One region of the Consotaella aegiceratis genome, then DNA from elsewhere that is predicted to be linked to it. Evidence: predicted binding sites of a transcription regulator. Region 1 holds the regulator's gene; each other region holds the start of a gene.
The links. The regulator PhoB, encoded in region 1, activates phosphate uptake and scavenging genes when phosphate is short. The targets are predictions, from matches to a motif close to TGTCATNNANCTGTCAT.

Region 1 (9,740 bases):
GACGGTCAAGATCGTCAATCAGTTGACGGGCGACCTGGAGTTCACCTCGCCGCAGACGCTGGTGGCGTTCGCGCTGGGCATGACGCTCTTCGTCATCACGCTCTGCCTCAACATCTTCGCCCTCTACATCGTGCGCAAATATCGGGAGCAGTACGAATGACGGACGCGACCGCCAACGGCTATCGCGCGGCCAGCGCTGCCCCGGCCCGGCGAGATATCGGCATCAAACGGCGCTATGCCGCCGAGCGGCGCTTCCGCTTCTATGGGATGGCGGCCATCGCGATCGGCATCCTCGCCCTGATCGCACTGCTTTGGAGCGTTTTCTCCAAGGGCTACACAGCCTTCTGGCAGACGGAGATCCATGTCCCGATCACCTTTTCGGAACAGGTGATCGATCCCAAGGGCACTGGCGGCAAGGACCAGATGGCCCTGCGCATGGCGGACTATCCGAAGCTCGCCCGCGAAGGCCTCGTCGCTGCTCTCGGCATCGATCCCGAAGACCGCAGCGCGGTGACGGAAGCCAGCAAGCTGATTTCGACCGGGGTGCGCGTCGATCTGCGCGAGATGGTCATGGCCGATCTCACGCTGATCGGCAAGACGCGGGAGGTCTGGCTCTATGCCAGTTCCGAGCTCGACAGCGCCCTGAAAGGCCAATACGACCTCTCGGTCGACGAAAGCCGGCGGCCGATCAGCGACCGACAGCTTCAGTGGGTCGAAAAGCTGAAGGACGAAAGTCGGCTCGAGCAGCGCTTCAACTGGGGCCTGTTCACCTTCGGAGCATCCAGCCGCGCCGAGACGGCGGGCGTCGGCGTCGCCATCGTCGGCTCGTTCTACATGATGCTGATCGTGCTGGTGCTGGCGCTGCCGATCGGCGTCGCGGCCTCGATCTACCTGGAGGAGTTCGCGCCGAAGAACCGATGGACCGATCTGATCGAGGTTAACATCAACAATCTGGCGGCCGTGCCGTCGATCGTCTTCGGCCTGCTCGGCCTGGCGGTGTTCATCAACTGGTTCGGCCTGCCGCGTTCGGCGGCCATCGTCGGCGGCCTGGTGCTCACCTTGATGACGCTGCCGACGGTGATCATCGCCACGCGCGCGGCGTTGAAGGCCGTCCCGCCCTCGCTGCGCGACGCCGCGCTCGGGGTCGGCGCCTCGAAGATGCAGATGGTCTTTCACCACGTCCTGCCGCTCGCCCTGCCGGGCATCCTGACGGGCACGATCATCGGCCTCGCCCAGGCGCTGGGTGAAACGGCGCCGCTGCTTCTGATCGGCATGGTCGCCTTCGTCGCCGACTATCCGGACACGCCGCTGGATGCTTCGACGGCCCTGCCGGTGCAGATCTACATGTGGGCCAACGAAGCCGAGCGCGCCTTCGTCGAGCGGACGTCGGGCGCCATCATCATCCTGCTTCTCTTCCTCGCCGCCATGAATTTGACGGCCATCTTTCTGCGCCGCCGCTTCGAGCGGCGTTGGTAGCAGCAACGGACCCTTGCCATGGAACAGACAGTGCCGACGCAATTTCAGGAGCCGGTCACCAGGGCCAACTGGCCGGTGAAGATGGACGCCAAGGACGTGTGCGTCTTCTACGGAGAAAAGCAGGCGCTCTACAATGTCGATCTGGAGATCCCCGAAAACCAGGTGACGGCCCTCATCGGGCCGTCCGGTTGCGGCAAGTCGACCTATCTGCGCTGCCTCAACCGCATGAACGACACGATCGACATCGCCAGGGTGACGGGCACCATCACGCTCGACGGCGAGGACATCTACGCGCCCGACCTCGACGTGGTGGAACTGCGCGCGCGTGTCGGCATGGTCTTCCAGAAGCCGAACCCGTTCCCCAAATCGATTTTCGACAATGTCGCCTATGGACCGCGCCTGCACGGACTCGCCCGGTCGAAGGGGGAGCTCGAAGAGATCGTCGCCACAAGCTTGCGGCGCGCCGGCCTGTTCGAGGAGGTCAAGGATCGCCTCAACGAACCGGGCACAGGCCTGTCGGGCGGCCAGCAGCAGCGTCTGTGCATCGCCCGCGCCATCGCCGTCTCGCCCGAGGTGATCCTGATGGACGAGCCGTGCTCGGCGCTCGATCCGATCGCCACCGCCAAGGTCGAGGAACTGATCGACGAGCTGAAGGAGAACTTCACCATCGTCATCGTCACCCACTCGATGCAGCAGGCGGCGCGTGTGTCCCAACGAACCGCCATGTTCCATCTCGGCAATCTGGTCGAGGTCGGCCCGACCGAGAAGATGTTCCAGAACCCGGACGACAAGCGCACCCAGGATTACATCACCGGCCGCTTCGGTTGAGCCGGCAGGAGGCACCATGGAAGAACATACCGTCAGATCGTACGACGAAGAGCTGCGCTATATCGTTCGCCGGATTTGCGAGATGGGCGGCCAGGCCGAGCGGCTGGTCGAGCGCTCGGTGACGGCGATGACGCGCAACGACCTGCCGATGGCGGAATCTGTCGTCGTCGAGGACGCGCTGCTCGACGCCGCCCAGCGCGAGCTCGACGAGCGCGCGATCCTCACCATCGCCAAGCGCCAGCCCATGGCGCAGGATCTGCGCGAGATCGTCGGCGCCATCCGCATCTCCAACGACCTGGAGCGCATCGGCGATCTCGGCAAGAACATCGCCAAGCGGGTGATCGCCGTGCACGACCATCCGCAGCCGCTGCAGCTGGTGCGCGGCATCGAGCACCTGTCCGAGCTGACGCTGGAGCAGCTCAAGGAGGTTCTGGACGCCTACGCCACGCGCGACTATCACCGCGCCGAGATGATCCGCGACAAGGACGAGGCGATCGACGCCATGTATACGTCGATCTTCCGCGAACTCCTCACCTACATGATGGAGGATCCGCGCAACATCTCGGCCTGCACGCATCTGCTCTTCAGCGCCAAGAACATCGAGCGGATCGGCGATCACGCGACCAACATCGCCGAGACGATCTACTACATCCGCACCGGCGCCCAGATGCCGATGGAACGCCCCAAGGGGGACCGCACGGCCTCCATGGTGGTTCCGCCGGAGGAGGGGGCAGCGACGACGGACGTCGAGGGTTAGCCGCATGAACGCACGTATTGTGGTGGTCGAGGACGAGGAGGCTCTGGGCCTCATCCTTCGATACAACCTGGAGGCCGAGGGTTATTCGGTCGACACGATCATGCGCGGCGACGAAGCCGACCTGCGCCTCAAGGAAGACGTTCCCGACCTTCTCATCCTCGATTGGATGCTGCCCGGCCTGTCGGGCGTCGAGTTGTGCCGGCGCCTTCGGACCCGGGCGGAAACCGAGCGCCTGCCGATCATCATGCTGACGGCGCGCGGCGAGGAATCGGAACGCGTCCGGGGCCTGTCGGTGGGGGCCGACGACTATGTCGTCAAACCGTTCTCGACGCCGGAGCTGTTGGCGCGGGTTCGCGGCATGCTGCGGCGCGTCAAGCCGGAGAAGATCGCCAGCCAGCTCGCCGCGGGTGACATCGATCTCGATCGCGAGACGCGCCGGGTTCGCCGGGCGGGGCGCGAGATCAAGCTCGGGCCGACCGAGTTCAAACTCCTGGAATTCCTGATGCAGGCGCCCGGCCGCGTGTTCTCCCGCGAGCAGCTTCTCGACGGGGTCTGGGGCCGCGACATCTATGTCGACGAGCGCACCGTCGACGTCCATGTCGGACGGTTGCGCAAGGCGATCAACCGCGGTCGCCAGCGCGATCCGATCCGCACCGTGCGCGGCGCCGGCTATGCCCTGGACGAGCACTTCGCGGCCAAGATGCCGGCCCGTGTCGACGGGGCCGCCGCGAGCAATTGAGGCTCGGGCACTTCCGCGGCGTTGACGACGGGCAGCGGCGCCGGCAAGTGTCTTTCGATGAATGGCTCGATCCCGACCCTATAGACTGGACGATGGTTCGGCATTGGTCGATCTCTGGCGGCAGACATGGATTGCCACCTATGAAGGGCAACTCGGCCGGCCCGCCACCGACAAGATGCTTGCGCAGCTTCGCGACCAGGGCTGTTCGGCGATGATCTCAGGCAACGACGAAACGGCGCTGTGTGCCGTGTGCGACGGCATGATCGTCGGCAGTGCGATTTTCGCCGAGCGGGGAGGGACGGCCTATCTATGGGGCATGTACGTCCATCCCGCATTTCAGCGTCAGGGGATCGGCGAAAGCCTGCTCGCGGCCGTGTCTGCGGCATGCTCCGGCCGGAGACTGGAAGTCCAGGTGCTGAAGACGAGCCTTGCGGCCCTTCTTTTTTATCGAAAAGCTGGATTTTCCGATCTGGGTGAAGTCGAGGCCGACATCATGCTGTCGGTGAAGGCGCAGGTGGTCGTCATGGGGCGGCGTCTCGACTCGGAAGTCTGAGCCGCCGCCTGGGCGTCCGGCCGCCGTTCCGACCTCAGGCCGAAAGCCGCTTGCTCATGTAGACGGTGGTGCCGCCGCGAAACGGCTCTTCGCGGTCGATCCCATAGCCAAGGCGTTCATAGAAGGCGACGTTCTCGGCGAAGGCCTTGTTAGTGTAGAGCTTGATCAGCCGGTACTGGAGTTCGGCCGCCACCGTCTCTGCGCGCGCCATCAAAAGTCGGCCCAGGCCCTGTTTCTGATGCTCGGGCGACACGGCGACATTCTCGATGAGCAGGGCATCGGGGTGGAGAACCAGCTCGACGAGGCCCAGAAGCACACTCTCCCGCTCGGCGAGATCGATGCGATGGGCGGCGACCGCCATCTCATAGTCGGCGGTCATCGGCAAGGGCTCGCGGCCGATCACCGGGACCCACTTGGCATAGGCGCGGCGGGTCAGCTCGCGGACCGCTGCGGCATCACCCAACCGGGCGGTGCGCCACGCGACGGCGTTGCTCATCGCAGCACCGCAGGGCTACGAGGATTTCGACGGGAGGAAAGACGACGGCTCAGCGAACGCGCCGCCGTTCGGAGGGCGGCTGAAAGGCGAGCTTGGCGTGGTAGGTGCAATAGGGCGAGCCGTCGCCCGCATGGTTGCCGCAAAAGCGGAAATCTTCAGAAAGCGGGTCGCCCAGCGGCCATTTGCAGGTCCGCTCGGTCAGCTGCACGAGGGTCAGGTTGCGCGAGATCGGCACGACTTCGCCGTTGCGGGGCTCCTCGACGGTTTCGGCCACCAGGTCCGTCATGGGCTCGGCCTTGAGCGCCGTCGCGCCGACCGAGCGCGGAACCGCCGCCGGACGCTGCTGCGCGATGCGCACGGTCGCTTCCACGCGCCGGGTATCCTCGACGATGGGCTCCACCACCTTGCCGGAATTGGCGGCCTGGCTGACCGCCGGCGCCTTGGCCCGACCCTCGAGCTTCAGCCGATGGACCTTGCCGATGACGGCATTGCGGCTGACGCCGCCAAGCTGAGCGGCGATCTGACTGGCACTCAGCCCCTCGCTCCAAAGCTGTTTGAGAAGCTCGACCCGCTCGTCAGTCCAACTCATCCAGAAAGCTCCTAAATTGGCTCGCTGGTGCGGCGTTCGGAATCCATTATCGTCCCGAGATCGAGATCCCAGGGGACATGGTACTATATGTACTCGATAACTAAAGTCTGCCGCACCAAATCTTGTGTTAATCTAAATTTAGCCCATCGGCTGACTCGCTGACAAGAGTCGGGCGGCCCTGACGAATCGGTTTATCGGTTTTTCCCCAGCTTGTCGGCTCGGTGGCACGGCTCCGACATGGCGATCGGACGGCCGATCGCGACGAGACATGATCGCGCAGCGGCGGGACTTTCATTGACAATTTGCCACGGGGCCGTGGTATACGCATCTTTCTTTAGATGCATGTACGGTGGTGTCGTCGAAGCCTGCCTTAGCGGCAGGCTTCCGTGTTTCGGAGACGGCCCGCATTTCTTGAAGAAGCTAAGCCCATGGCCCCGACGTCCGCAGAGCATTCGCCGCTTTATTCCACCTACGCCCGGGTGAATCTGCGCTTCGAGCGAGGCGAGGGCGTCTGGATCTACACCGACGACGGTCGCCGTTTCATGGATCTGTCGGGCGGCATCGCGGTGAACGCGCTCGGCCATGCCCATCCGCATCTGGTCGAGGTGCTGAAGAGCCAGGCGGAAAAGCTTTGGCACACCTCGAATCTGTTCGAGATCCCGGGGCAGCGGCGGCTGGCCGAGCGGCTGGTCGAGGCGACCTTCGCCGACCGGGTGTTCTTCACCAATTCCGGCGCCGAGGCGCTGGAGGCCTCGATCAAGACGGCGCGGCGCTATCATTACGTCGAGGGCCGTCCCGAACGCTATCGCCTGATCACCTTCGAAGGCGCCTTCCACGGCCGGACGCTGGCGACGATCGCCGCCGGCGGTCAGGCCAAATACCTGGAAGGCTTCGGCCCCAAGGTCGACGGCTTCGATCAGGTGCCGTTCGGCGACATTGCGGCGGTCGAGGCGGCGGTCACCGAGGCGACGGCCGGTATCCTGATCGAGCCGATCCAGGGCGAGGGGGGCATCCGTGCCGCATCGCCGGAGTTCATGCGGGCACTGCGCGACCTGTGCGATCGTCACGGTCTGCTCATGGTGCTCGACGAGGTGCAGACCGGCATGGGCCGCACCGGCCGGCTGTTCGCGCACGAGGCGTCCGGCGTTACCCCGGACATCATGGCGGTGGCCAAGGGCATCGGAGCGGGCTTCCCGCTCGGCGCCTGTCTGGCCACGGAAGATGCGGCGCGGGGCATGACGCCCGGCACCCACGGAACCACCTATGGCGGCAATCCGCTGGCCATGGCGGTGGGCAACGGCGTGCTCGATGTCGTTCTCGCCGACGGCTTCCTGGAGCATGTCCGGGACGTCTCGCTGCTCTTCAAGCAGTCGCTGGCCTCGCTCAAGGACCGGTATCCCGAAATCATCGAGGATGTCCGGGGCGAGGGGCTGCTGCTCGGCATCAAGCCCAAGCTCGGCAATGCGGCTTTTGCGGCCGCGCTGCGCGACCAGGGCGTCCTGACGGCGCTGGCCGGCGAGAATGTCGTGCGCCTGCTGCCGCCGCTGATCATCAAGGCGGACGAGGTCCGCGAGGCGACGGGCCGGATCGAGGCCGCCGCCGCCTCCCTTTCATCAGAGACAGAGCGGCAAGTTGGATGAGTGAGCCCATGTCCAAGTCCCAACAGCCCCGGCATTTCCTCGATATCGCCGAGACCAGCCAGACCGAGCTCCGCTCTATCCTGAACGATGCCGCCAGGCGCAAGGCGCTCGGCCGCGACGGGCCGAAGCCGCTCGACGGCAAGGTGCTCGCCATGGTGTTCGACAAGCCGTCGACGCGCACGCGCGTCTCCTTCGATGTCGGCATGCGCCAGCTCGGCGGCGAGACGCTGTTTTTGTCCGGTGCTGAGATGCAGCTCGGCCGCTCCGAGACGATCGCCGACACGGCGCGCGTGCTGTCGCGCTATGTCGACGTCATCATGATCCGCACGACCCGGCATCAGCGCCTGCTGGAAATGGCCGAATACGCGACGATCCCGGTGATCAACGGGCTGACCGACGACACGCATCCGTGCCAGATCATGGCCGATCTGCTCACTCTGGAGGAAAAGCGCGGGCCGGTGGCCGGCAAGACGATCGCCTGGTCGGGCGACGGCAACAACGTCCTGAACTCGTTCATCGAGGCCTCGGCCGCCTTCGACTTCAAGCTGAAGATCGCGACGCCCGAGGGGTCCGGCCCCGACATGCGCTATGTCGAGAGCGCGCGGGCCAGGGGCGCCAAGATCGTGCTCACCGACGATCCGGTAGAGGCGGTCACGGATGCCGATTGCGTCGTCACCGACACCTGGGTGTCGATGGGGCGCGAGGCGCAGGCCCGTGGCCACAACGTCTTCATGCCCTATCAGGTCAACGAGTGGCTGATGGGCCATGCCAAGCCGGATGCGCTTTTCATGCATTGCCTGCCGGCGCATCGCGGCGAGGAGGTGACCGACGCCGTGATCGACGGTCCCCAATCGGTTGTCTTCGACGAGGCGGAAAACCGCCTGCATGCGCAGAAGTCGGTGATGGCCTGGTGTTTCGGCAAGGTGCTTGCCGATGATTGACGCGAACGGCTGACGTGATCCTATGACGGACGTGAACCTCAGGCTCGGTGATTTCGGCCATGCCGGCGACGACGCGGTCGTGCCCTTTCAGGTGGAGGCGCTCGATGCGCGCGGCCGCGCCGTGCAACTCGGCACCATGCTCGACCGGATCCTGGCGCGCCACGACGACTATCCCGAGCCGGTGTCGCGCCTGCTCGCCGAGATGATTGTGCTGACGGTGCTGCTCGGCACCTCGCTGAAATTCGAGGGCAAGTTCATCGCCCAGGCGCAGAGCGACGGACCGGTCGATCTTCTGGTGGTCGACTTCTCCACACCGTCGGACGTGCGCGCCTATGCCCGTTTCGACGCCGAGAAGGTGGCCGAGGCCGGCACGCTGGGTACGGCTGCCGAGCTTCTGGGCGACGGCGTGCTGGCGCTCACCGTCGATCAGGGCGCTCATATGCAGCGCTATCAGGGTGTCGTTCCGCTGCACGGCGAGTCGCTCGAAGAGGTGGCGGAGACCTAGTTCCGCCAGTCCGAGCAGATCCCGACCACGGTGCGCCTGGCCGTCGCCAAGATCGCCCGGCGGGAAAAGGAAGGCGGCTTCCGCGAAACATGGCGGGCCGGCGGCCTCATCGCCCAGTTTCTGCCGGATGCGCCGGAGCGCATGCGCCTGCCGGACCTGCCGGGCGGCGATGTCCCCGAGGGCGTCGAGGAGGAGAGCTTCCTGGAGCCCGATGACACCTGGCTGGAGGTCCGCGCGCTGGTCGACACCGTCGACGCCTCGGAACTCACCGACCCGGATGTCGGCGTCGAGCGGTTGCTCTTCCGGCTGTTCCACGAACGTGGTGTGCGGGTGTTCCCGTCCAACGAAGTCCGCGACTTCTGCTCCTGCTCGCGCGAGCGCATCCGCGAGGTGCTCTTGAATTTCTCAGCGGAAGAGATCGAAGAGAGCATCGAGGACGGCAAGATCGAAGTGACCTGCGAATTCTGCGGCGAGGGCTACGAGTTCGATCCGAAGGAATTCGAGAGCGAGGACGGCGAAAGCGACAGCTGAGACCGTTGGCTCGGCGACGCGCCTATAGCGAAGGCGCGCCGCACTCTTTTCGATGGCTATGTCTGCGATCTCAGGCCGGGTTCATGGCCGCGAAAATGCTGTCATAGGTGCCGTCGCGCTCCGACCATCGACGCGCCTGATCCCGTTCCAGCAGAAGCTCGCCTCGGGGATGCTGCCCCTGTTCGAGCATCGCAAACACCTCCGAAATATAGGCGGCGAGAGGCATCGCGCGCGGGTCTGTCGCCTGCGCGTCTCCCGTCAGTTCCGTCTGAACGTAAGGCGGCGACAATTCTAGGACCTCGACCGAAGTGTTGCGCAACTGGTGCCGCAACGATGTCAGCCAGGAATGCAGGAACGCCTTGCTGGCGCAGTAAGTCGGAAAATCCGCGCGCGGCAGGAAGGCCAAGGCGGAACTCGTCGCCATGATGGTCGCGGCGGTCTGCGACTTCATCGCGGGCAGAAAGGCCGCGGCCGCGCGCAGCACGCCCACGATGTTGGTTTGCACGATGGCTTCTGCGTCGGCCGCATTCCAGTTGTCCGCCGTCATATCTTCGGGGCGCGAGATGCCCGCATTGGCGATCAGAACGTTGAGGTGCGGAAATCGCTCGCGGACCATGCCGGCCGCGCCGGCCACCGATTGGGGATCGTTCAGGTCAAGGCAGAGCCCGGTGATGTCCGGGCGTTG
Region 2 (9,740 bases), on a different contig from region 1:
ATTGCCGGCACTGCGCAATTCGCGCAGCAAATCGAGCCCGCTGCCGTCGGGCAAGCCAAGATCGAGCGCCAGGATATTGTGCTCATCGCCCGCCAGCGCGGCGCGTGCATCTGCCAGGTTACTGACGCCGTCGATCCGCCAGCCGGTCTGACGCACCGTCTCCGTCAGCAGTTCCATCAGTCTGGCGCTGTCTTCCACCAGAAGGAGGCGCATTCCCTCGTCACGGGCCTCGTTCACGTTACAGCTCCACTAGACCAGATTCTGACGCGCAGTCCAACCCCATCGTCTGCCGCCATCGCCGGTCGGCCGCTCTGTCAACAGGCGAGCCTCGCAAGACGGTTTCACTCGCAACGGTCTGACATCGGGAGATCGTCTGAGATCGGGTGGCGCCGAGGCGAACCGCCGGGACAATTCGTCGAGAATGCCGCCACGGCCGGCGGCCGGATACCGACGCAGCCGAAAGGTTCTGTTGGGGGCGGCAAGCTGTTGCTGTGTCATTGGAAAGATCATCGTCGTAAACCGTCGATGGAACCGCATCCTGATCGGTCGTAAGCTCCGGCGCGCGATCCTGCGCACCGGAGCCGGCGTGCTTGGGAGGTGGACGTCGCTTCTCGATGCGAGGTCGCGGGGGCCTTGCCGGCGATCGCTAGTCGACAGCCTTTCAGGCGGCCGCCCTGGACAGCGGGATCACGGGCGCCGGGGTGCTGGACAGCCGCTCGCGCATATGGCCGAGGCAGAGTGCGAGAGCCGTGCGTCCATCGACGTCGATGTCCTGCATCATGTGCTCGAAGACCTGCGACACGACCGGGCGAACCTGTTCGAAAACGGCTTCCGCCTTCTCCGTCACGCTGACGAGCTTGGCGCGGCGGTCGGACGGGTCGGTCTCGCGTACCACCAGCCCCTGGGCTTCCAGGCGGTCGATGAAGGCCGATACCGTCATCGGCTCGACGCCCATGATGTCGGCCAGCGCGGTCTGGCGGATACCGCCATTTCGGTCGATATGCGCGAGGGTACGAATCTGGCCGGGCGTCAGCCCGATGCCGCTCACGACGATTTCCTTGTCCAGAGCGTTGCGGAACATCCGGGCGATGTCCGTCAACAGGAAAGCGAAACCGGTTTCGAAGTCCTGGTCCGTGGTATCAAACATATCCGCCTCACACTCCTGAGATTTTCTTTTTTTGCCCGTGGCGTCGGCCACGAGTTGGGAGTGCCACGGCGAACCTGTCAGATTCCTGTCACATTAGGCAGAATGAATGGAGGGCTGATCGGCATAAGACCCGATGGCCCGAGGCCCGATCGAATGGGGCGGGATATTGTCAGGCGTCAGGGATGATCTCGAAGCGGGCGACTGGCGGCGCGTCGCTCGGCGCCTTCGCCTTCGCCTTCGCCGGCGGACGGACCGGCCCGGAGAGGGTCAGGTGGCTTGGCCCGCCATGTCCTCGGACAGTCGGCCGACGGCCTCTTGCGCGCCCTTGTTGGCCGGATAGACCTCCAGCACCCGCATGTAGACGTCGAGCGCCTGTTGATCCTTGCCGAGCTGTTCGAGGATCGCGGCGAGGCCCATCAGCGCGCCGAAATGGCGGGGCTCGCGGGACAGCGTCTGGCGGATGTCGTCCAGCGACTTGCCTAGATTTTCCAGGGTGTAATGGAGCGTGGCGCGGCGATTCCAGGCTTCGGCGTAATCGGGCTGCAAAGCCACCGCCTGGTCGAGGAGGTCAAGCGCGGCAGCCGATTCGTCCTGAGCCATGGCCTCGGCCGACCACTGCATCAGAAGGTCGATGGTGGCGCTGCCGCTCGTATTCCACAACGACTGGATTCGCGAGGCGATGCGCGCCGCCTTCGGTGCCGCGGGCTCGCGTTTCAGTTCGGCGAACAGCGCGTCCAGCTTTTGCTGCCGCGTTTCGGTGGGCTGGCCCAGCGCCACGCCCTCGTCATCCGACTTGTCCTGGCTGGGCGGTGCCAAACCCAACGTCTCGTCCAGCCCCGCCGCAGGCATGTCCTGCGCCGAAGCCGGTGCGGTCGACAGGGCCAAGAGAATCGCGGAGCCGATGATAAAAGCGCGCATGCGGACAAGAGTAGTCCGCCGATGCGCGCCGTCAAAGTGACAACGCCGTGAATCGGCTCGGATCGCGCCGATAGCCGCCATCGCCCCCGCCGGCGTTCCGGCGAGGAATGTCAGGCCCGACGAGCCGACGAGACGCCTTGTTCAGCCGCCCCGCGAGTCGTCTCAGCCCTGGCGAGCCTTGTAGCGCGGCGCCTGCTTGTTGATGATGAAGATACGGCCCTTGCGCCGGACCAACCGGTTTGCCCGATGACGGGACTTCAACGCTTTCAGCGAGTTCTTGATCTTCATGGTGCTGACCGTCTGGCAAATCATCCGTCGACGACGGGATACCCCCGACCGCCACAACGAAAAGCGCGCCGCCAGGGCGCGCCTTGAGATTGCGGCGAGATAACCCTGTGACAGGGAAATGTCAACGCTGGGTGCTTCGTCTTGGTCGTCCGTCCGGACCAGCAGGGCAGGGGCGTCGGCAATCGCCTGCTGTACGAGGCCGAGCGGCGGGCCGTGGACGGTGGTGCGAGCGAACTGGCCCTCGACACCTCGGAAGGCGCCCATCATCTCATCGACTGGTACGGCCGAAAGGGTTTCGCCTTGGCCGAAACCGTCCAATGGCGCGGAAAGACCTATCGAAGCGTGATCATGAGCAAGCCGCTGCGGAGCGCCTGACCCGCAGAGGCGACGGGTGACCCGAGGTCGGTCGCCTCAGGTGCCCGCCGGTCCCGTCAATCGGGTGAGATGGCCCATCTTGCGCCCTGGCCGGACATCGCCCTTGCCGTAGAGGTGGAGCATCAGATGCGACTCGGCGAGAAAGGCGAAGGCCGTCGTGGCTTCGTCGCCGATCAGGTTCTCCATCACGCAGTCGGAGTGACGCGCCGTCGAGCCGAGCGGCAGTCCGGCGATCGCGCGGATGTGTTGCTCGAACTGGGAGACCGTACAGGCGGCCTCGGTCCAGTGGCCGGAATTGTGGACCCGCGGCGCGATTTCATTGACCAGGAGATGGCCGTCCGCCGTCTCGAAGAGTTCGACCCCGATCACGCCCACATAGGAGAGCCGTTCGAGGATCGTCGCGGCGATCTTGCGGGCCGCCGCTGCCGTGGTCGGCGAAATCGAGCCGGGCACCGTGGACGTGCGCAGGATACCGCCGCGGTGCACGTTCTCCGCCGGATCGAAGCTGGCGATCTCGCCGGTGGGGCTGCGTGCGGCGACCACCGACAGCTCGCGCACGAAGGCGATGCGCTTTTCCAGGATGCTGGGCACGCCGCCGAGCTGGGCGAAGGCGTTGCCATGATCGCCGCTGCGGTCGATCGCCACCTGGCCCTTGCCGTCGTAGCCGAACCGGCGCGCCTTCAGGATGCAGGGGCCGTCGAGGTCCTGGAGCGCGTGGTCGAGCTCCTGCGGATCGTCGATCGCCCGCCAGGGCGCCGTCGTCAGGCCGATGCCGTTGAGGAAGGCCTTTTCGGTGACCCGGTCCTGGGCGATCTCCAGCGCGTCGACGGGCGGATAGACGGGAACGTCCTGCCCCGCGCGACGCATCGGTGCCACCGGCACGTTCTCGAATTCATAGGTGACGACGTCGGCGCGGCGTGCCAACTTGATCAGCGCCACCGGATCGTCGAAGGCGGCGGCGATCGTCTCACCGGCGGTCTGCGCCGCCGGGCAATGCCGATCGGGGTCGAGCACGATGGTTCGAAAGCCGAGGCGCGCGGCGGCCATCGCCAGCATCCGGCCGAGCTGTCCTCCTCCGACGATGCCGATCGTCGCGCCGGGCCCGAGCACGGAAAGGCTCATTCGGTTGGATCCGGCACTTCGGCGACGGCGGCCGCGCGGGCGCGCTGCCAGCGATCCAGCCGCTCCGCGAGTTCAGGGTCGGACAGCGCCAGGATGCGGGCCGCCAGCAACGCCGCGTTGACGGCGCCGGCCCGACCGATGGCAAGCGTGCCGACGGGCACGCCGGCGGGCATCTGGACGATCGACAGCAGGCTGTCCTCGCCGGACAGGGCACGGCTCTCGACGGGCACGCCGAGCACCGGCAGCGGCGTCAGCGAAGCCGTCATGCCCGGCAGGTGGGCCGCGCCACCGGCGCCGGCAACGATCACCTTGAAACCCTGCTCCCGGGCGCTGCGGGCAAATTCGTACATGCGCTCGGGCGTGCGATGGGCCGAGACGATCCGCGCCGCGAAGCTGACCTTCAGCTCATCCAGCGTATCGGCGGCATGGCGCATGGTCGACCAGTCCGACTGGCTGCCCATGATGACCGCGACATCGGCCGGCCCGGTGGACAGATTCATGCGGTGATGTCCGGGATGATCTGGTCCTCGATTTCCCTCAGCCTGTCGCGGATCGCCAGCTTCTTCTTCTTCATGCGTTGGACCTGCAGCGGGTCGCTGCCGACCCTGACCATGGCGCTGATCGCAGCGTCGTAATCGGCGTGCTCCTGGCGCAGCCGCGCGAGCTGCAATCGAAGGACTGCCTGCTCCTGATCCGACATCCGTGTTTCCTCTGTTTATGCCGCCGTCCAATCGGCCTTCCGGTAAGGATTAACGACGGTTCGCACGCCATACCAGCCGGAAAGGAATCATGAAACAGTCGCAAAAAAGCCGTTCGACAGTGTGACCCTCTTATGACACCTTAAAGGTGCTCATGCAGCCTCCCGATGCGCGGCGCAACGGGAGAACGATCAGAAGGAGGTACCATGTCCTTGGATGTCCGTCTTGCGACGCTGGAACAGCGGCACGCTGCCCTTGATCAGGAGATCATGGCGGCGCAAGCAAAGCCAGCCATGAGCGATGCCGAGATCAACGACATGAAGAGGCGCAAGCTTCAGCTGAAGGACGAGATCGAAAAGCTGCGTACCAAGTATCAATAAGCCTGGAAGCGAGGCTGGATGCGGCGCGTGTCGCGTCCAGCCCGGCCTTTTCAAGAAGGCCGGATCACCATAGGCCGAGGCCTGCCGCGCCGTCATAGGCGAGCTTGAGACCGACGAGGATGAGCAAGCTGTAGGTTAAGGCATAGAAGCGCTTCGGATCGATCCGCTTCACCAGCCAGACGCCGGCCAGGGTGGCCACCAGTGCGAGCGGCAGAAGCACCGCCGACGTCAGGAGGTTTTCCGTCGAAAGCTGGCCCAGCAGGTAATAGGGCAGGAGCTTGGACGCGTTGATGGTCGTGAAAAGGATCACCGACGTGCCGACGAACAGCGTCGGGGCCAGGCGCAACGGCAGGACGTAGACCTGGAACGGCGGCCCCCCGGCGTGGCCGACGAAGCTGGTGAAGCCGGTGATCGCGCCCCAGAACATCCCGCGCGGTGTCGATTGCGGCTTTTCCTCGGTGCGGTGGCGCAGCACGAAGAACCACTCCAGAACGAACCAGACGGCCAGCAGGCCGATCACCAGCTCCACGCCCGTCTCCGGGATCAAGGCGGCGGTGGTGTAGCCGACGGCGACGCCGACCAGCGCGGCCGGCAGCATGGTCACGAGCACCCTGCGATCGAACGTGCCGCGCCAGGCGAACAGCCCGATCCAATCCATGAAGACCAGAATCGGCAGCAGGATGCCGGCTGCCGTCACCGGCGAAATGGCGAGCGCCATCAGCGGCACGCCGACGATGCCCATCGAACCGCCAAAACCGCCCTTGGCGAGACCCACCAGGATCACGGCCGGAATGGCGCAGAGATAGAAGTACGGATCGGTGATAATCATGGCAGCCTGAACGGCGGGAGAGCCGTCATCGATAGGCGCTCGCATCGTCGGAGGCAAGGGCGGGCGCCGGGCGTTTCCGGACAGGAAATCGACCATGGCGAAGGCGACTGTCCATTGAGTTCGTGCGGATTGGTCGGCGGCACGCAGAGTTTTCGCTTGATTTCCATGGCGGCTTGCCCTTTCGACGGGAATTCGAAAGTCTTCATCAACGGGACTCGCGCGCTTTGCGGAAATATCTCGTCCCGGCGACCATCCTGGTCGTCTCCAGCGCTTTTGCGCTTGCCCTCGCGGCGCTGGTCTGGCGTTCGAGCGCGGAGGGTGACCGGCTGCGCTTCGAAGGCTTCGCGGACGATGCGGTGAGCCGGATCGAAAACCGCCTCGATCTGCATGTCTCGTTGCTCGAGGCGACGCGCGCCTATCTCCTCGTCACCAATGGCCTGCACGACCGCGACGGCTTCCGGGCCTACGTTGCCGGGCTTGATCTCGCGCATCGTTACGGCGGCATCCAGGGCATCGGATATGCCGAAGCCGTCCTGTCCGACGACACGGCTGAGGTCAGCGAATTTCTTCGCGACACCTACGGCCTGGCTCAGGGCGTCTGGCCGCCGGACACCGATCAGCCGGCGCGTACGCCGATCGTGCTTCTGGAGCCGCAGGACCGGCGCAACCAGGCGGCGATCGGCTACGACATGTTCGCCAACGCGATCCGGCGCGAGGCCATGGTGCGCTCGGTGGTGAGCGGTGCGCCGTCTGCAACCGCCCCCGTCGAACTGGTGCAGGAGATCGACGAGAACCGTCAGACCGGCTTTCTCATCTATCTGCCGTGGAACGTCGGTGAAAGGCCGCAGGATGAAACGCAGGCGATCCTAGAGGCGGGCGGCTTCGTCTATGCGCCGTTCCGGGTAGGCGATCTCATCGCCGCGGCCTTGTCCTCCGGTCCGTCCTTGCCGTTGACCCTCAAGATCTACGACGGCCGGGTCACGCCCGAGATGCTGATGGTCGACACGGCCGCCGCCGGATTGTCGTCGGCTGAAGCCGGAGCCCCGGAGTTTGCGACGCAACGCAGCATCGATGTCGCGGGCCAGACCTGGCTGGTCGAAATCGCGCCCAGTGGCGGCTTCCGGCAGACGGCATCCGATATGCCGGCGGTCCTGCTGGCCGTGCTCGGCCTGGCGCTGTCGATGCTTCTCGCGGTTCTGGCGTTCCTCCAGGCACGGCGTGCCGAAGCGGTCGCAGCGCTGGCCGAAGCCAGCACGCAAAGTTTGGCGCAGAAGGATCTGCTGCTGCGCGAGATGAACCATCGGATCAAGAACTCGATCACCCGCGTTCTTGCGATCGCGCGACAGACGGGCCGGAATTCCGCCGATCTCGACGAGTTCATGACATCGTACACCGCGCGCCTGCGGGCGATGGCGACCTCGCAGGAAATGCTGATGCGTTCGGGGCGCCAGGAGGCGACCATCCGCGATCTCCTGCATGCCGAACTGGCCCAGGTCTTCGGCGAGGACCTGCGCAATTGCACGCTGATCGGCCCTGATGTCGAGGTTCATCGAACCGCGGTCCAGCCGCTCGGCCTCACCTTCCACGAGTTGGCGACGAACGCGCTGAAATATGGAGCGGTGCTGGAGGACGACGGCACGCTCACGGTCGATTGGAGACGCGAGGGAGACCACATCGCCTTCGACTGGATCGAGCGGAGCGCCCGTCGCACCATTGCCTATGATCCGAACCGCAAGGGGTTCGGCACGCGTCTGATCGACATGAACATCGAGCGTGAGCTGGGCGGGCGGATCGAGCGGACGTTCGAACCGATGGGTTTGGTGGTCCGTGTCCGGTTTCCTGTCGGACGGGCGAGGGTCGATCCGGAAAACGCGATCATGACGGCCGTCGAGGCGGAGGCGTGACGGAGGGCCGCCGGCCGAATCCAGGCGGACAACCTTCGGGCTGCACCGCTCAGGGCCGCGCTCCTCGAACGCTCCGACGAATTGGGCGCCGCCGAACGTCCGTATTCGGTCATTCCCCGCGATGGCGCTTGGTCGGCACGGCCGTTTTGGCCATTTCGTGACTGCAGGGTCTGGCGCTTCGTGCGGTCATATCCAGGCAGCGCATCCTCCCGGGTCGTCCTCGGCAGCCGGTACAAGCACTGGTGCGGCGATCACCATCTCGTCACTGTCATCGAATCCTCATGGTTCGCGCAGATTGGGGCACGGTGCAGGCGGCAAAAGGCTTTGCCTGCCCGTGACGAAGGAATGGTTTTCATGCAATCCGACAGAGCAGAGACGACGGATGCCGCACGGTTGGCGGACCTCGTGAATTCGGCCTATCGAGGCGTCGGGGGCAGCCTCGGCTGGACCCATGAGGCGGAACTGCTCTCCGGCAGTCGGGCCGCTCCCGACGATATCGCGGCGTTGATTGAGAGCGAAACGACGACGGTCCTCGTGCGTTGGGATCCGGAGGATCGCACACGGGCGCTCGGTTGCGTCGCCGTCGAGATGGACGGCGCGGGCCATTGCACGATCTCGATGCTGGCCGTCGCGCCGGACGGGCAGGCCAAGGGCCTTGGCCGAGCGGCGCTCTCGGATGCCGAAGCGTTCGCCGCTGAAATGGGTGCCGGGATCGCCAAGATCACTGTCGTGCGACAGCGGGAATCGCTGATCGCGTGGTACGAGCGGCGTGGCTATCGCCGGGTCGGCGTCGAAAACTTTCCGTATGGCGACGACAGCGTCGGCGTGCCGCTGCGCGAGGATCTCGGTTTCATCGTTCTGGAAAAGCCGCTCCAGCGTCGCTGAGAACGAGCACACGTCCACGCGCCCGCTGCCGATCGGCGATGAAGGAGCGGGCGTCGTGGTCCCGCTTGCGATTGGCCCGGCGAGCCCTTAGAGAACCAGATCGAATTCGCGGTCAACCGGAAAGACCCATGTCCGATCAAGCCGTTCGCCCTCGCCTGGTGCTGGCCACGACGCCCCTGCCTGACGGGCCGGCAGGCGAGGAGGCCCTGCGCGCGGCCTTGTCCGGCGGCGATGTCGCGTCGGTCCTGATCGATCCGGCGGGACGGGATGCCGCTTCCTATCAGCTGTTTGCCGAACGGCTTTTGCCGCTGGCGCAGGCGGCCGGCGCCGCCGCCATCGTCGTTGACGACACGCGCTGCGCCGGCCGGTTGCAGGCCGACGGGTTGCATTTGACGTCGGGCGACGTCGACGAACTGGCCGACGCCATGAAGCGCTTCGCTCCCAAGCTCATCGTCGGGGCCTCGGGCTTTTCGACGCGGCATGACGCGCTCGAGGCCGGCGAACGGATGCCGGACTATCTCATGTTCGGCCGCCTGGGTGGCGACACGCATCGCGAGCCGTACAAGAAAAACCTCGAACTCGCCGCCTGGTGGGCGGAGCTGGTGGAGATTCCGGCCATCGTTCTGGGCGGCAATGCCCTGGAGACGCTCGACATGGCCATCGCCACAGGTGTCGAATTCATCGCGCTGGCGACCGCCGTGTTCGCGGACGGCATCGACCCGGCCGAGGCGGTGGCGAAGGCCAATGCCGTTCTCGACCGCCTTGCGGACGGTGCGGCGTGAAACGCCGGCTCGCCGATCTCGCGGCGATCGCGCTGCTCTTGTCTGCATCGCTGCCGGCCGTGCCCGACGCATCCGCCCAGGACACGCCGCCGGCGGCGGCTGCCGGGCCGGACAGCCCGGCTTCACAGAGCGACGAGGCGGGCGCTGCCGATCCGTCGGAGCCGGGAGCAGCCACGGGAGCCGAAACGGAGCCGGCGGCCGGCGGCGAGGACGCCGAGCCGAGCGCGAATGCGGGTCCCAGCAAGGCCGATATGGCCTATGGCGCCTTCCAGCGCGGCTTCTATCTGCGGGCGCGACAGCTCGCCGAACCGATCGCCAAGCTGGGTGATCCGGCGGCCCAGACGCTGCTTGCGGAGCTTTACGATCGCGGTCTCGGCGTGCGCCAGAACGAGGAGGAGGCGGCGCGCTGGTA
Region 3 (9,740 bases), on a different contig from region 1:
CGCGTGGCAAGACGGTCTGCGTGGTCGGCGAATCCGGCTGCGGCAAGTCGCTGACGGCGCGCAGCATTCTGCGCATCCTCGACAAGAACGCCCGTATCGACGGCGGCGGCATCCTCTTCGACGACGCCGATGGCGAGCGCAAGGATCTCGCGCGCTTCAAGCCGAAGGCGCCCGACCTGCACGCGGTGCGAGGCAACAAGATCTCGATGATCTTTCAGGAGCCGATGACGGCGCTGTCGAGCTTCTACACCATCGGCAACCAGATCGTCGAAGCCGTGCGCACCCATGCCCGTATTCCCGAGTCGGAGGCGCGCGCCCAGGCGATCGAAGCGCTCACGGCGGTGGGCATGCCCAATCCGGAAGCGCGGCTCGGCGCCTATACGTTCGAGCTTTCCGGCGGCCAGCGGCAGCGCGCGATGATCGCGATGGCGCTCGCCACCAAGCCGCAGCTTCTGATCGCCGACGAGCCGACGACCGCGCTCGACGTGACCACGCAGGCGGTGATCCTCGACCTCCTGCGCGAGTTGCAAACGCGGCTGGGCATGTCGATGCTCTTCATCACCCACGATCTCGGCGTGGTCGCCGAAATCGCCGACGACGTCGTGGTGATGTATCTCGGCGAGGTCGTCGAACGCGGGCCGGCCGAGCGGATCTTCAATGCGCCGCAGCATCCGTACACCCAGGCACTTCTGGGCGCCGCACCGCGCTACGATCTTCATCGCGGCCACCGCCTGCCGGTCATTCCGGGCACCGTGCCGAGCCTGCACGAGCGCCCCGCCGGCTGCGCCTTCGTCAACCGCTGCCCCTTTGCCAAGCAAGGTGTCTGCGACCAAAGCCGGCCGCCGATGATCGAAGGCGAGACCGATGCCCTGTGCTTCTTCGCCGGTCGCCTGAGCGACGCAGCCCTCGCAGCGGCGCCGGCGATATCCACCAAGGCCGAGGCAACCCAAGTTCCGGTCCCGACGGCATCAACTCCGGCAGCTCCGCTGCTGGCGGCGCGAAACGTCTCCATGCATTTCCGTAAACATGGCGGCTTCCTGCAACCGCCCCTGCAGGTCACGCGAGCCGTTTCCGATCTGACATTGGCGTTGCGGGAGGGCGAGACCCTCGGCCTCGTCGGCGAGTCGGGCAGCGGCAAATCGACCTTGGGGCGCGTCCTTGCCGGTCTCTGGCAGCCGACGGCAGGCCGCGTCGTACTTCGCCGCAATGGCGAAGACGCCGACATCACTAGCATTCCGCAGGCCGAGCGCCGACAGGTCTGGCAAGATATCCGCATGGTCTTTCAGGATCCGTTCGGCTCCCTGAACCCGCGGATGAACGTCTTCGACATCGTGGCGGAGCCGTTGCGCATGGGGCCGGCCCGGATCAAGGACAAAAGCAGGCTCGTCGAACGGGTGGAGGAAGTGCTCGCCCATGTCGGGCTCGACCGGTCCCAGGCCAACCGCTACCCGCACACCTTTTCGGGCGGACAGCGCCAGCGGATCGGCATCGCCCGCGCGCTGGCGCCGCATCCGAAGATCATCATCGCCGACGAGCCGGTGTCCGCGCTCGACGTGTCGGTGCAGGCGCAGATCCTCAATCTGTTTCGGGATCTGCAGACCGAGCTCGGGCTCACCTATCTGTTCGTCTCGCACGATCTCAACGTCGTTTCCAACGTCGCCCATCGTGTCGCCGTGATGTATGCCGGACGTGTGGTCGAGGTCGCCGACACCGCCCAGATCTACTACCGGCCCCGTCACCCCTATACGGCAGCGCTTCTCGGCTCGGTGCTGACGCCGGAATACCGCGCCGAAAAGCCGGAGCGGCGGCCGATCGGCGGACATCCTCCCAATCCGATGGCCTTGCCCAAGGGCTGTTCCTTCGCTCCGCGCTGTCCGTTTGCCATGGATCTGTGCCGCCACGCGCCCCCGGCGCTCGAAGACGACGGCGCGGACCACGTGACGGCCTGCCATCGCAAGTCCGAAATCTCGCTGTCGGGCCTCCGGGGCCCTAACTAAGGCGGCGGCCCCTCCCCTTTCCATCGGCCGACATGGCACGGCGGCACGGTTCGCCGTCGTTCGCCGGCCGCCGGCAGCCCAACGGACCAGACAATGACGATCGTGTTTGAAGGCCGCCTGACGCTCGATGCCATGGCGACCCACCAACCCCACAGCTTTATGGTGCCCGCCGGGGTGCGAACGCTGAAGGCGCGCTTCACGCACGAACCGAAGCATCCCGGCGTCGGCGACATCCCGCATCAATTGAGCATCTCGGTCTATGGCCCGAACGGCGCACGCGGCACGCGACACAACAACGCCGACCAGAGCCCGATCATCTCGCAGGATTGGGCCTCACCCGGCTATCTGCCCGGACCGATCGAGGCGGGAGACTGGACCGTGGAGATCGACGTCCATCGCGTGCTGGCACCGGGCTCAGTCGCCTACCGCATCGACGTCGAATGGTCGGACGAAGCGCCCTGTTCCGAGGCCGAGCCAGCCATCGCGGCCGTCAAGGGAAACCGCCGGCGCGGTCCCGGGTGGTATCAAGGCGACCTGCATGGGCATACGCTTCATTCCGACGGCGGGCTCAGCGTCGCCGACTATTTGGAGCTGGCGCTCGAACGCGGACACGACTTCGTGGCGCTGACCGACCACAACACCGTTTCCGGACTGGCCGAACTCGCAGCGCGCGCCGGCGAGCGCATCACCATTCTCGGCGGCGAGGAGCTGACCACCTTCCATGGCCACGCGCTCGTGCTCGGCACGCGCGAATGGAGCGAGTGGCGGGTCAAGGACGGCAGCACGATGAGCGGGCTGGCGGACAAGATCACGGCCGACGAGAAGCTCTTCGTCATCGCGCATCCCAAGGCCGAGGGGCATCCGTTCTGCACGGGATGCCGCTGGGCCTATGCCGACGTGTTTCCCGGCCCCGTCCGCCATGTCGAGATCTGGAACGGCCCCTGGCACACGAACGATCTTCGCAACGAGCTCGCCGTGCGGCTCTTCTATCGCTGGCTCAACGCGGGTTATCGCATGCGCGCGACCACCGGCACGGATACGCATCGGCGGCGTCCGGCGACCGACCGGCTGGCTGTGCTGATGGTCCGCGCCCAGGACAACACGGAAGCCGAAATTCTGCAGGCGATCCGCTCCGGCCATTGTTATGTGACCAGCGGTCCGCGGATGGAGGTTTCGGCAGTCTCCGAGAGTGGCGAGACCTGCAGCATGGGAGACCTGATGGCGGCCGGTGCGGCGACGCTGGCCTGCTCGGTCAGCCGGGTCACGAACGGCGGCGGCGCATTTCGACTGCGCCTGATCCACAATGCCCTGGAGGTCGAGAGCTGGCCGGTCGCCGGTTCGGCGAAGGTCGAGGTGGCATTCACGACAAAGGACGGCGACTGGTTCGTCTTCGAATTGCGCGATGCGGCCGGCGAGCTTCACGCGCTGACCAATCCCGTTTTCATCGGCACCGAGCCACAGACCTGGCGCTGATCGAGCGGTCGTCGCCTCAGAAGTTCGGATCGTAATTGAAATAGATCGGGTTCGACAGGCCGATCATGTTGAGGCTCAACGCCATCGAGTTCGGCACTTCGGGATAGGGCGTCTGGGGGCCTTCCACCTCGACCCGGTAGTAGCTTCTCACGTCCTTTCCCGGCGTGTCGGTGAACTGCACCGACCGGGTCTCGGCATCCGTGGTGAAGAGGCCGAACACCTCGCGATCCTTGACCACCCGGACGGTATAGCACGCTCCGGCAATGCCGCCCCCGACCAGCCGGACCTCGAAGGTCACCGGGCTGCCATCGGGCTTGGCATTGTCGCCCATCATCATGTCCATCACGCCGTCCCGGTCGCGGTCGGCATAGAGTTCGACGCGGGGATTGCAGGGGTTCGCACTGACCGAAGCGCGCCCTCGGACCAGGGCATCGAGGATCGCCGGCTTGGTCCGCTCTTTCGCAAAGATCCAGGTGGTCGGTGTTCCCACATAGTTGGCGGTCGCCTCGATGCTGAGCGGCGTCGTCTGCTCGGGCGTGTCGGGCACGCCGTGATGGGAGTCGCTGCCGCCGCGTGCCCCGAGCATGCGGCCGGACTTCAGCATGTCGTCCCAGATCCGCACGCCGGGGACGTTCTTCGGCCAAACGCTGGTGTTCCAGATCTCGACGGAATCGGCCAGATCGAAGGAATAGCCGTAGTGGTTCTTGGTGCTCGGATGGTTGGCCGACATGTGGACGCCAAGCCTCTGCTTGAGCGCCAGGATGTTCCAATCGCGGTCGTCGCGCGCATCGAAGACGCTCTGGTGGTCGTAGGGCTCGGCCGAGAGGATGTTGACGTGACCGCGCGCCGCCGTCAGCTCGGCGCCGTGGAACAGGAGGAGCGTGTCGGACCTGAACTCCGGATCGCTCCACGTATGATGGGCGACGTCCCCGCCGACATGCACGTCGTGATCGGTGATCGCCAGATAGTCGAAGCCGAGCCTTTCGGCAAAACCGATGATCTTGGCTTCGGGATTGTTCGTCGAATCGAGACTGTGGCGCGAGTGAAGATGCCAGTCGCCCTTCAGCCACACCCCGTCGGTCATGTCGGGGTTTTGCGGAAGGGATTCAGGAATGCCGGGGATCATCGTCGATATCGCTTTTCGTCGAGACGGTCGTGAAGACCGATCTGTTTTTGGGCCGGGTCGGGTTCGGCGGCTCATGGCCATATAAGCCGGCGTGGCGCTATCATTGTTGCATGACGCTTTAACGGCATTCTTCGCCGAAACGAACCCCGCGACGGTAACCCAGACCGCGGCTTTCCTATTCGAGGCTGCGGCGAAACAGCCATGCCGACCCCGCCAGCGCCACGGCCGCGATCAGGACCAGCGGCACCGTCTGCTGCACCACTTCGTGCAAGGGAATGTCCTTCAGGAACACACCGCGCACGATGACCAGGTAATAGCGCAGCGGATCGATGACCGTGATCCATTGCAGCCACTCCGGCATGTTTTCGATCGGGGTCGCGAAGCCCGATAGCAGCATCGCCGGAACCATGAACAGGAAGGCGCCCAGGATCGCCTGCTGCTGGGTGGCGGCGAGCGCAGAGACGAACAGCCCGATGCCGGCGACCGCCGCGAGATAGAAGAGCCCGCTGGCGTAGAGCGGCAGCAGCGAGCCACGCAGCGGCACGCCGAACAGAAAGACGGCCGCGATCACATAGGCGGTCATGTGGAACAGCCCGATCAGCATCGGCGGCACCAGCTTGCCGATCAGGATCTCATGCACGCGCAACGGCGAGACCATCAATTGATCGAAGGTGCCGAGTTCGCGTTCGCGGGCGATCGACAACGCCGTCACGATCAGCCCAATCAAGAGCGAGATCGACGCCACGAGGTTGGGCACCATGAACCAGCGGAAGATAAGATTGGCGTTGAACCAGTTGCGCGGCGTCACGGCGATCGCCTGGCTGGCGGCCCGCTGACCGAGCGGCGTCTCGGCGGCGAGTGTCGTACCGATCTGCGACAGATATCCCGAGACGATCTGCGACGCGTTGGAGCGGCGTCCGTCGAGGATGATCTGCAGGTCGGCGGGCGAGCCGGCCTCGATGTCGCGCGAGAAATCCGGGCCGATCTGGACGGCGGCGATCACTGCCTGACGATCGATGGCGTCACGGATCTCGGCGGGGTTTTCCGCAACCGTCACGGTGCGAAAGGTGGTCGAACCCTCGACGCGCCGGACGAATTCCTGCCCCCAGGCGCCCCGATCCCGATTCAGGACCATGACGTCGACATTGCGCACTTCCAGCGTGGCCGCATAGGAAAAGACCAGCAGCTGCATGATCGGCGGCACGATCAGAATGACACGGCTCTTGGGGTCGCGCAGCACCGCCAGGAGCTCCTTGATGATGAGCGCCTTCAACCGCGTCCACATCTCAGGCGATCCGCTTTCTTGTGTTGCGCGCCGCCAGGACGAAGAAAATGGCGCCGATCGCCAGCATGGCGCCGATGGCGCGCAGGAACATCGGCCAGATGTCGCCGGCCAGGAACACCGATTGGAGGCTCGGGATCAGATAGCGCGCCGGCACGGCGTAGGTGATCCACTGGACGACCGTCGGCATCGAGTTGATTTCGAAGATGAAGCCCGACAGCAGAAAGGCCGGCAGGAAGCCGGTGATCAGCGCAAGCTGGGAGGCCAGGAACTGGTTTTTCGTCGCGGCGGAAATCAACAGTCCCTGGCCGAGCGCCGGGATCAGGAAAGCGGCCGACAGGCTGTAGAGCGCCAGGATCGAACCGCGGAACGGCACATCGAACAGCCACACCGAAAGCAACACGCACAAGGTCATCGCGGCAAGCCCGAGCAGGAAATAGGGCAGCACCTTGCCGATCAGCAGTTCGGCCGCGGTCACCGGGGTCGCCATCATCGCTTCCATGGTGCCGCGTTCCCACTCGCGCGCGACGACGAGCGAGGTCAGCAGCGTGCCGACGAGCGTCATGACGATGGCGACCGCCCCCGGCACCAGAAAGTAGCGGCTGGTCAACTCCGCATTGAACCAGAAGCGCGTCTCGATCTCGATGGGACTGCGCGCCGCCGCCCCCGCCTGTGCCTGTCTCTGCGCCTGCCAGTTGGCGATGGTCGCCCGGGCGTAGGACTGCACGAAATTCGCGGTGTTGGGATCGCTGCCGTCGACGATGACCTGGATTTCGGGCGTACGGCCGGCATCGTAGTCGGTGGCGAAGGACGCCGGAACGACGACGATCCCGCGCACTTTGCCCAGCACAAGATCGTCGGTGAATTCTCGCCGGTCGCGACCGACCGAGACCGCGAAATAGGGCGAGGCGGAAAAGCTCGCGGCCAGATCCTCGGTCACCGGCGTCGTCTGCTCGACCACCAACGCCACTTGTGTGCGCGCGACGTCGAGCGAAATGCCGTAGCCGAACAGAAACAACAGGATCAGCGGCAGGAGGACGGCGATGAGCAGCGTGCTCGGATCGCGCATCGCCTGCAGGCTCTCCTTGCGAACCAGCGACAACAGCCGAAAGCCACGGCCGCCGGCGATCGCACCGCTGCTCATGCCGCCTCCCTCCGTTGCTCGGTGTCCTGGATCAGGGCGATGAAGGCATCTTCCATCGTCGGATCGGGACGATCGGGCGTCGCCGCTTTCCTCTTCAGATCGTCGGGCGAGCCGAGCGCGATCGACTGGCCGCGATAGATCAGCGAGATGCGATCGCAATATTCCGCCTCGTCCATGAAGTGCGTGGTGACGAGGATGGTCACGCCCTTTTCGACGAGGCCGTTGATGTGGGTCCAGAACTCGCGCCGGGTGATCGGATCGACGCCCGACGTCGGCTCGTCGAGAAACAGGGCCTGGGGCTCGTGCATCAGCGCGCAGGCGAGCGCCAGCCGTTGCTTCAGGCCGAGAGGCAGGTCCTTCGCCGCCTGGTCGGCATGGCGCGAAAACTCGAACAGCTCGGTCATGAGTGCGGTCCGTTCGCGGCGGCGGGCCCGCGAAAGGCCGTAGACGCCGGCGAAGAAGTCGAGGTTCTGCGCGATGGTGAGGTCGCCGTAGAGCGAAAACTTCTGGGCCATGTAGCCGAGCCGATTGCGCGCCTCGGCCGCTTCGCGGCGCAGGTCCAGTCCGGCGACCCGGCCCTCGCCGTCGCTCGGCGTCAACAATCCGCAGAGCATCTTGAAGGTCGTCGACTTGCCGGCGCCGTTCGGCCCGAGCAGGCCGAAGATCTCGCCGCGACGCACCTCGAAGCTGATGTGGTCGGCGGCGACGAAATCGCCGAACCGCTTGGTCAGACCCCGCGCCTCGATCACCGGAGTTCCGTCGCCTTCGAAGGCACGTTGAACCTCGGCAATGCGGGATCGACCGCCGGGACCGCCGCCCAGCATGTCGACGAAGGCGTCCTCGAAACGTGGCGGGATCGGCGCGATCTTCGCCTCCGGCTCGTCCGGCGTGACCGACAGCGTCGCGCCCTCGGCGGCGACCAGACGCAAGGCCTCGCCCTGGATCACGCCATCGACCACGCCCTCCGCATCGAGCAGCCGGGCGAGCACCTGTCGCCGGCGGCCATGCAGGCCGGACATGCGAAGGACGCGGCCGGCGACACGGTCGGTCAGATCGGCCGGCGGGCCGCTGAACAGCAACTGGCCCTGGTTGAGCAGAAGGACGCAATCGCACGCCTCCGCCTCGTCGAGATAGGCCGTCGACCACAGGACGCTGACGCCCTCCTTGGTCAGATCCTCCACCATCTTCCAGAGATCGCGCCGCGACAGCGGGTCGACGCCGACGCCCGGCTCGTCCAGCAGCAGCAGACGCGGCTTCTTCAGCAGCGCGCAGGCAAGGCCGAGCTTCTGCTTCATGCCGCCGGACAGCCGTCCTGCGCGGCGCGCCGTAAAACGCCGAAGATCGGTGAAGGTCAGCAATTCGTCGAAGATTTGCGGCCGCTCGGCGCGCGGCAAGCCGCGCAGATCGGCATAGAGATCGAGATTCTCCTGCACGGAGAGGTCTTCGTAGAGGCCGAAGCGCTGCGGCATGTAGCCGATCGCCGACTGGATCGCCGCCGCACGGGTGCGCGTGTCGAAGCCGAGCACCTCGATGCGGCCTTGGGTGGGCACCATCAGGCCCGTCATCAAACGGATCAAGGTCGTCTTGCCGGCGCCATCGGGACCGACCAGTCCGGTGATCTGAGCCGGGTGGACCTCGGCCGTCACACCGTCGAGCGCCGGCGCCGCCTCGCCGAAGATTTGCGTCACGCCGTCGAGGCGGACGACGGCGTCGTCCTCTCGTCCAGCCGGCCCGCTCATGATCCTGCGTCCTCCAGTTGGACCGTCACCGGCATGCCCTGCCGCAGGTCCGGCCCCGGATTGTCTATCACCACGCGCAGCCGATAGACGAGATCGGTGCGCAATTCCGGCGTCTCGACCGATTTGGGCGTGAACTCGGCGACCGGAGAAATGAAGCCCACCGTCCCCTCGTAGCTCTGGCCGGGCCGGGTATCGGAGGCGACGCGAACCGCCATGCCGGGATGGACCCGGCCCAGATCGGGCTCGCCCACATAGGCACGCACCCAGACCGGCCTGGTCAGCGAAAGGACGAACACGGTATCGGACGACGAGACGATCGCGCCTTCCTCTTCGACCCGAGAGAGAATGATGCCATCGCTCGGCGCGACGAGACGCGCGTCCTCGAGCGACAGGCAAGCGGTCTCGACCTCGGCCTCAGCGGCGCGAAGCTGTGCCTCGGCGGCGGCGATCTCTTCGGCGCGCGTCCCCTCCTCCAGGAGGTTCAGCGCGCTCTTGGCGGCTTCGGCCTGGGCTTTCGCCTCGTCCGACGTCGCCTCGGCCTCGTCGAGGGTGCCTTGCGAGACCGTTCCCTGCTGGCGAAGCTGCTTGGCACGCGTCAGCGCCAAATCGGCATAGCGCACACTGGCCAGATGCTGGTCATACGTCGCCTTGGCCTGGGCGATCTCGGCCGGCCGCGGTCCGGCCTTAAGCTTGTCCAGCGTCGCGCGCAAAGCCGCGGCATTCGCCTGGGCGACCCGCAAGGCGGACTCGTAGGAGCGTGCGTCGAGAGTGGCCAACACGTCGCCGGCCTTCACGGCATCGCCCTCGTCGACGGAGAGGCCGGCGATGCGGCCCGAGACGCGAAAGCCTAAGGTCGCCTGCCGGATATCGACATTGCCGTAAAGGACGAATTCCTGTTCGGCCTCTTCGGTCCATCCGAGCCGGGCCGGAACGTCGAACCACCAGCCGGCGGCCCCGCCAGCCACGAGCAGGGCGACAA

Region 2: the regulator PhoB is predicted to act here: its motif matches at 4,672-4,688, upstream of SMD10_RS15105 (YdcH family protein).
Region 3: the regulator PhoB is predicted to act here: its motif matches at 4,707-4,723, upstream of SMD10_RS05635 (CehA/McbA family metallohydrolase).

What each region holds. Positions count from the first base shown of each region.
Region 1 covers NZ_JAZHFT010000013.1:71,795-81,534, forward strand. Annotated here, with positions in the region: gene pstC (phosphate ABC transporter permease subunit PstC) at 1-160, shown strand, start outside; gene pstA (phosphate ABC transporter permease PstA) at 157-1,476, shown strand; gene pstB (phosphate ABC transporter ATP-binding protein PstB) at 1,558-2,304, shown strand; gene phoU (phosphate signaling complex protein PhoU) at 2,321-3,061, shown strand; gene phoB (phosphate regulon transcriptional regulator PhoB) at 3,066-3,800, shown strand; gene SMD10_RS11360 (GNAT family N-acetyltransferase) at 3,862-4,353, shown strand; gene SMD10_RS11365 (GNAT family N-acetyltransferase) at 4,388-4,849, opposite strand; gene SMD10_RS11370 (GcrA family cell cycle regulator) at 4,899-5,438, opposite strand; gene SMD10_RS11375 (aspartate aminotransferase family protein) at 5,867-7,078, shown strand; gene argF (ornithine carbamoyltransferase) at 7,087-8,019, shown strand; partial or broken gene SMD10_RS11385 (Hsp33 family molecular chaperone) at 8,042-9,055, shown strand; gene SMD10_RS11390 (SDR family oxidoreductase) at 9,126-9,740, opposite strand, start outside.
Region 2 covers NZ_JAZHFT010000022.1:18,642-28,381, reverse strand. Annotated here, with positions in the region: gene SMD10_RS15145 (response regulator transcription factor) at 1-213, opposite strand, end outside; gene SMD10_RS15140 (MarR family winged helix-turn-helix transcriptional regulator) at 662-1,198, opposite strand; gene SMD10_RS15135 (tetratricopeptide repeat protein) at 1,415-2,065, opposite strand; gene ykgO (type B 50S ribosomal protein L36) at 2,228-2,353, opposite strand; gene SMD10_RS15125 (GNAT family N-acetyltransferase) at 2,495-2,728, shown strand; gene SMD10_RS15120 (5-(carboxyamino)imidazole ribonucleotide synthase) at 2,765-3,850, opposite strand; gene purE (5-(carboxyamino)imidazole ribonucleotide mutase) at 3,847-4,350, opposite strand; gene SMD10_RS15110 (YdcH family protein) at 4,347-4,550, opposite strand; gene SMD10_RS15105 (YdcH family protein) at 4,755-4,928, shown strand; gene SMD10_RS15100 (sulfite exporter TauE/SafE family protein) at 4,993-5,757, opposite strand; gene SMD10_RS15095 (CHASE domain-containing protein) at 5,982-7,661, shown strand; gene SMD10_RS15090 (GNAT family N-acetyltransferase) at 8,016-8,546, shown strand; gene SMD10_RS15085 (thiamine phosphate synthase) at 8,675-9,328, shown strand; gene SMD10_RS15080 (tetratricopeptide repeat protein) at 9,325-9,740, shown strand, end outside.
Region 3 covers NZ_JAZHFT010000005.1:61,266-71,005, forward strand. Annotated here, with positions in the region: gene SMD10_RS05625 (ABC transporter ATP-binding protein) at 1-1,997, shown strand, start outside; gene SMD10_RS05630 (CehA/McbA family metallohydrolase) at 2,091-3,470, shown strand; gene SMD10_RS05635 (CehA/McbA family metallohydrolase) at 3,487-4,554, opposite strand; gene SMD10_RS05640 (ABC transporter permease) at 4,772-5,881, opposite strand; gene SMD10_RS05645 (ABC transporter permease) at 5,883-7,022, opposite strand; gene SMD10_RS05650 (ATP-binding cassette domain-containing protein) at 7,019-8,761, opposite strand; gene hlyD (secretion protein HlyD) at 8,758-9,740, opposite strand, start outside.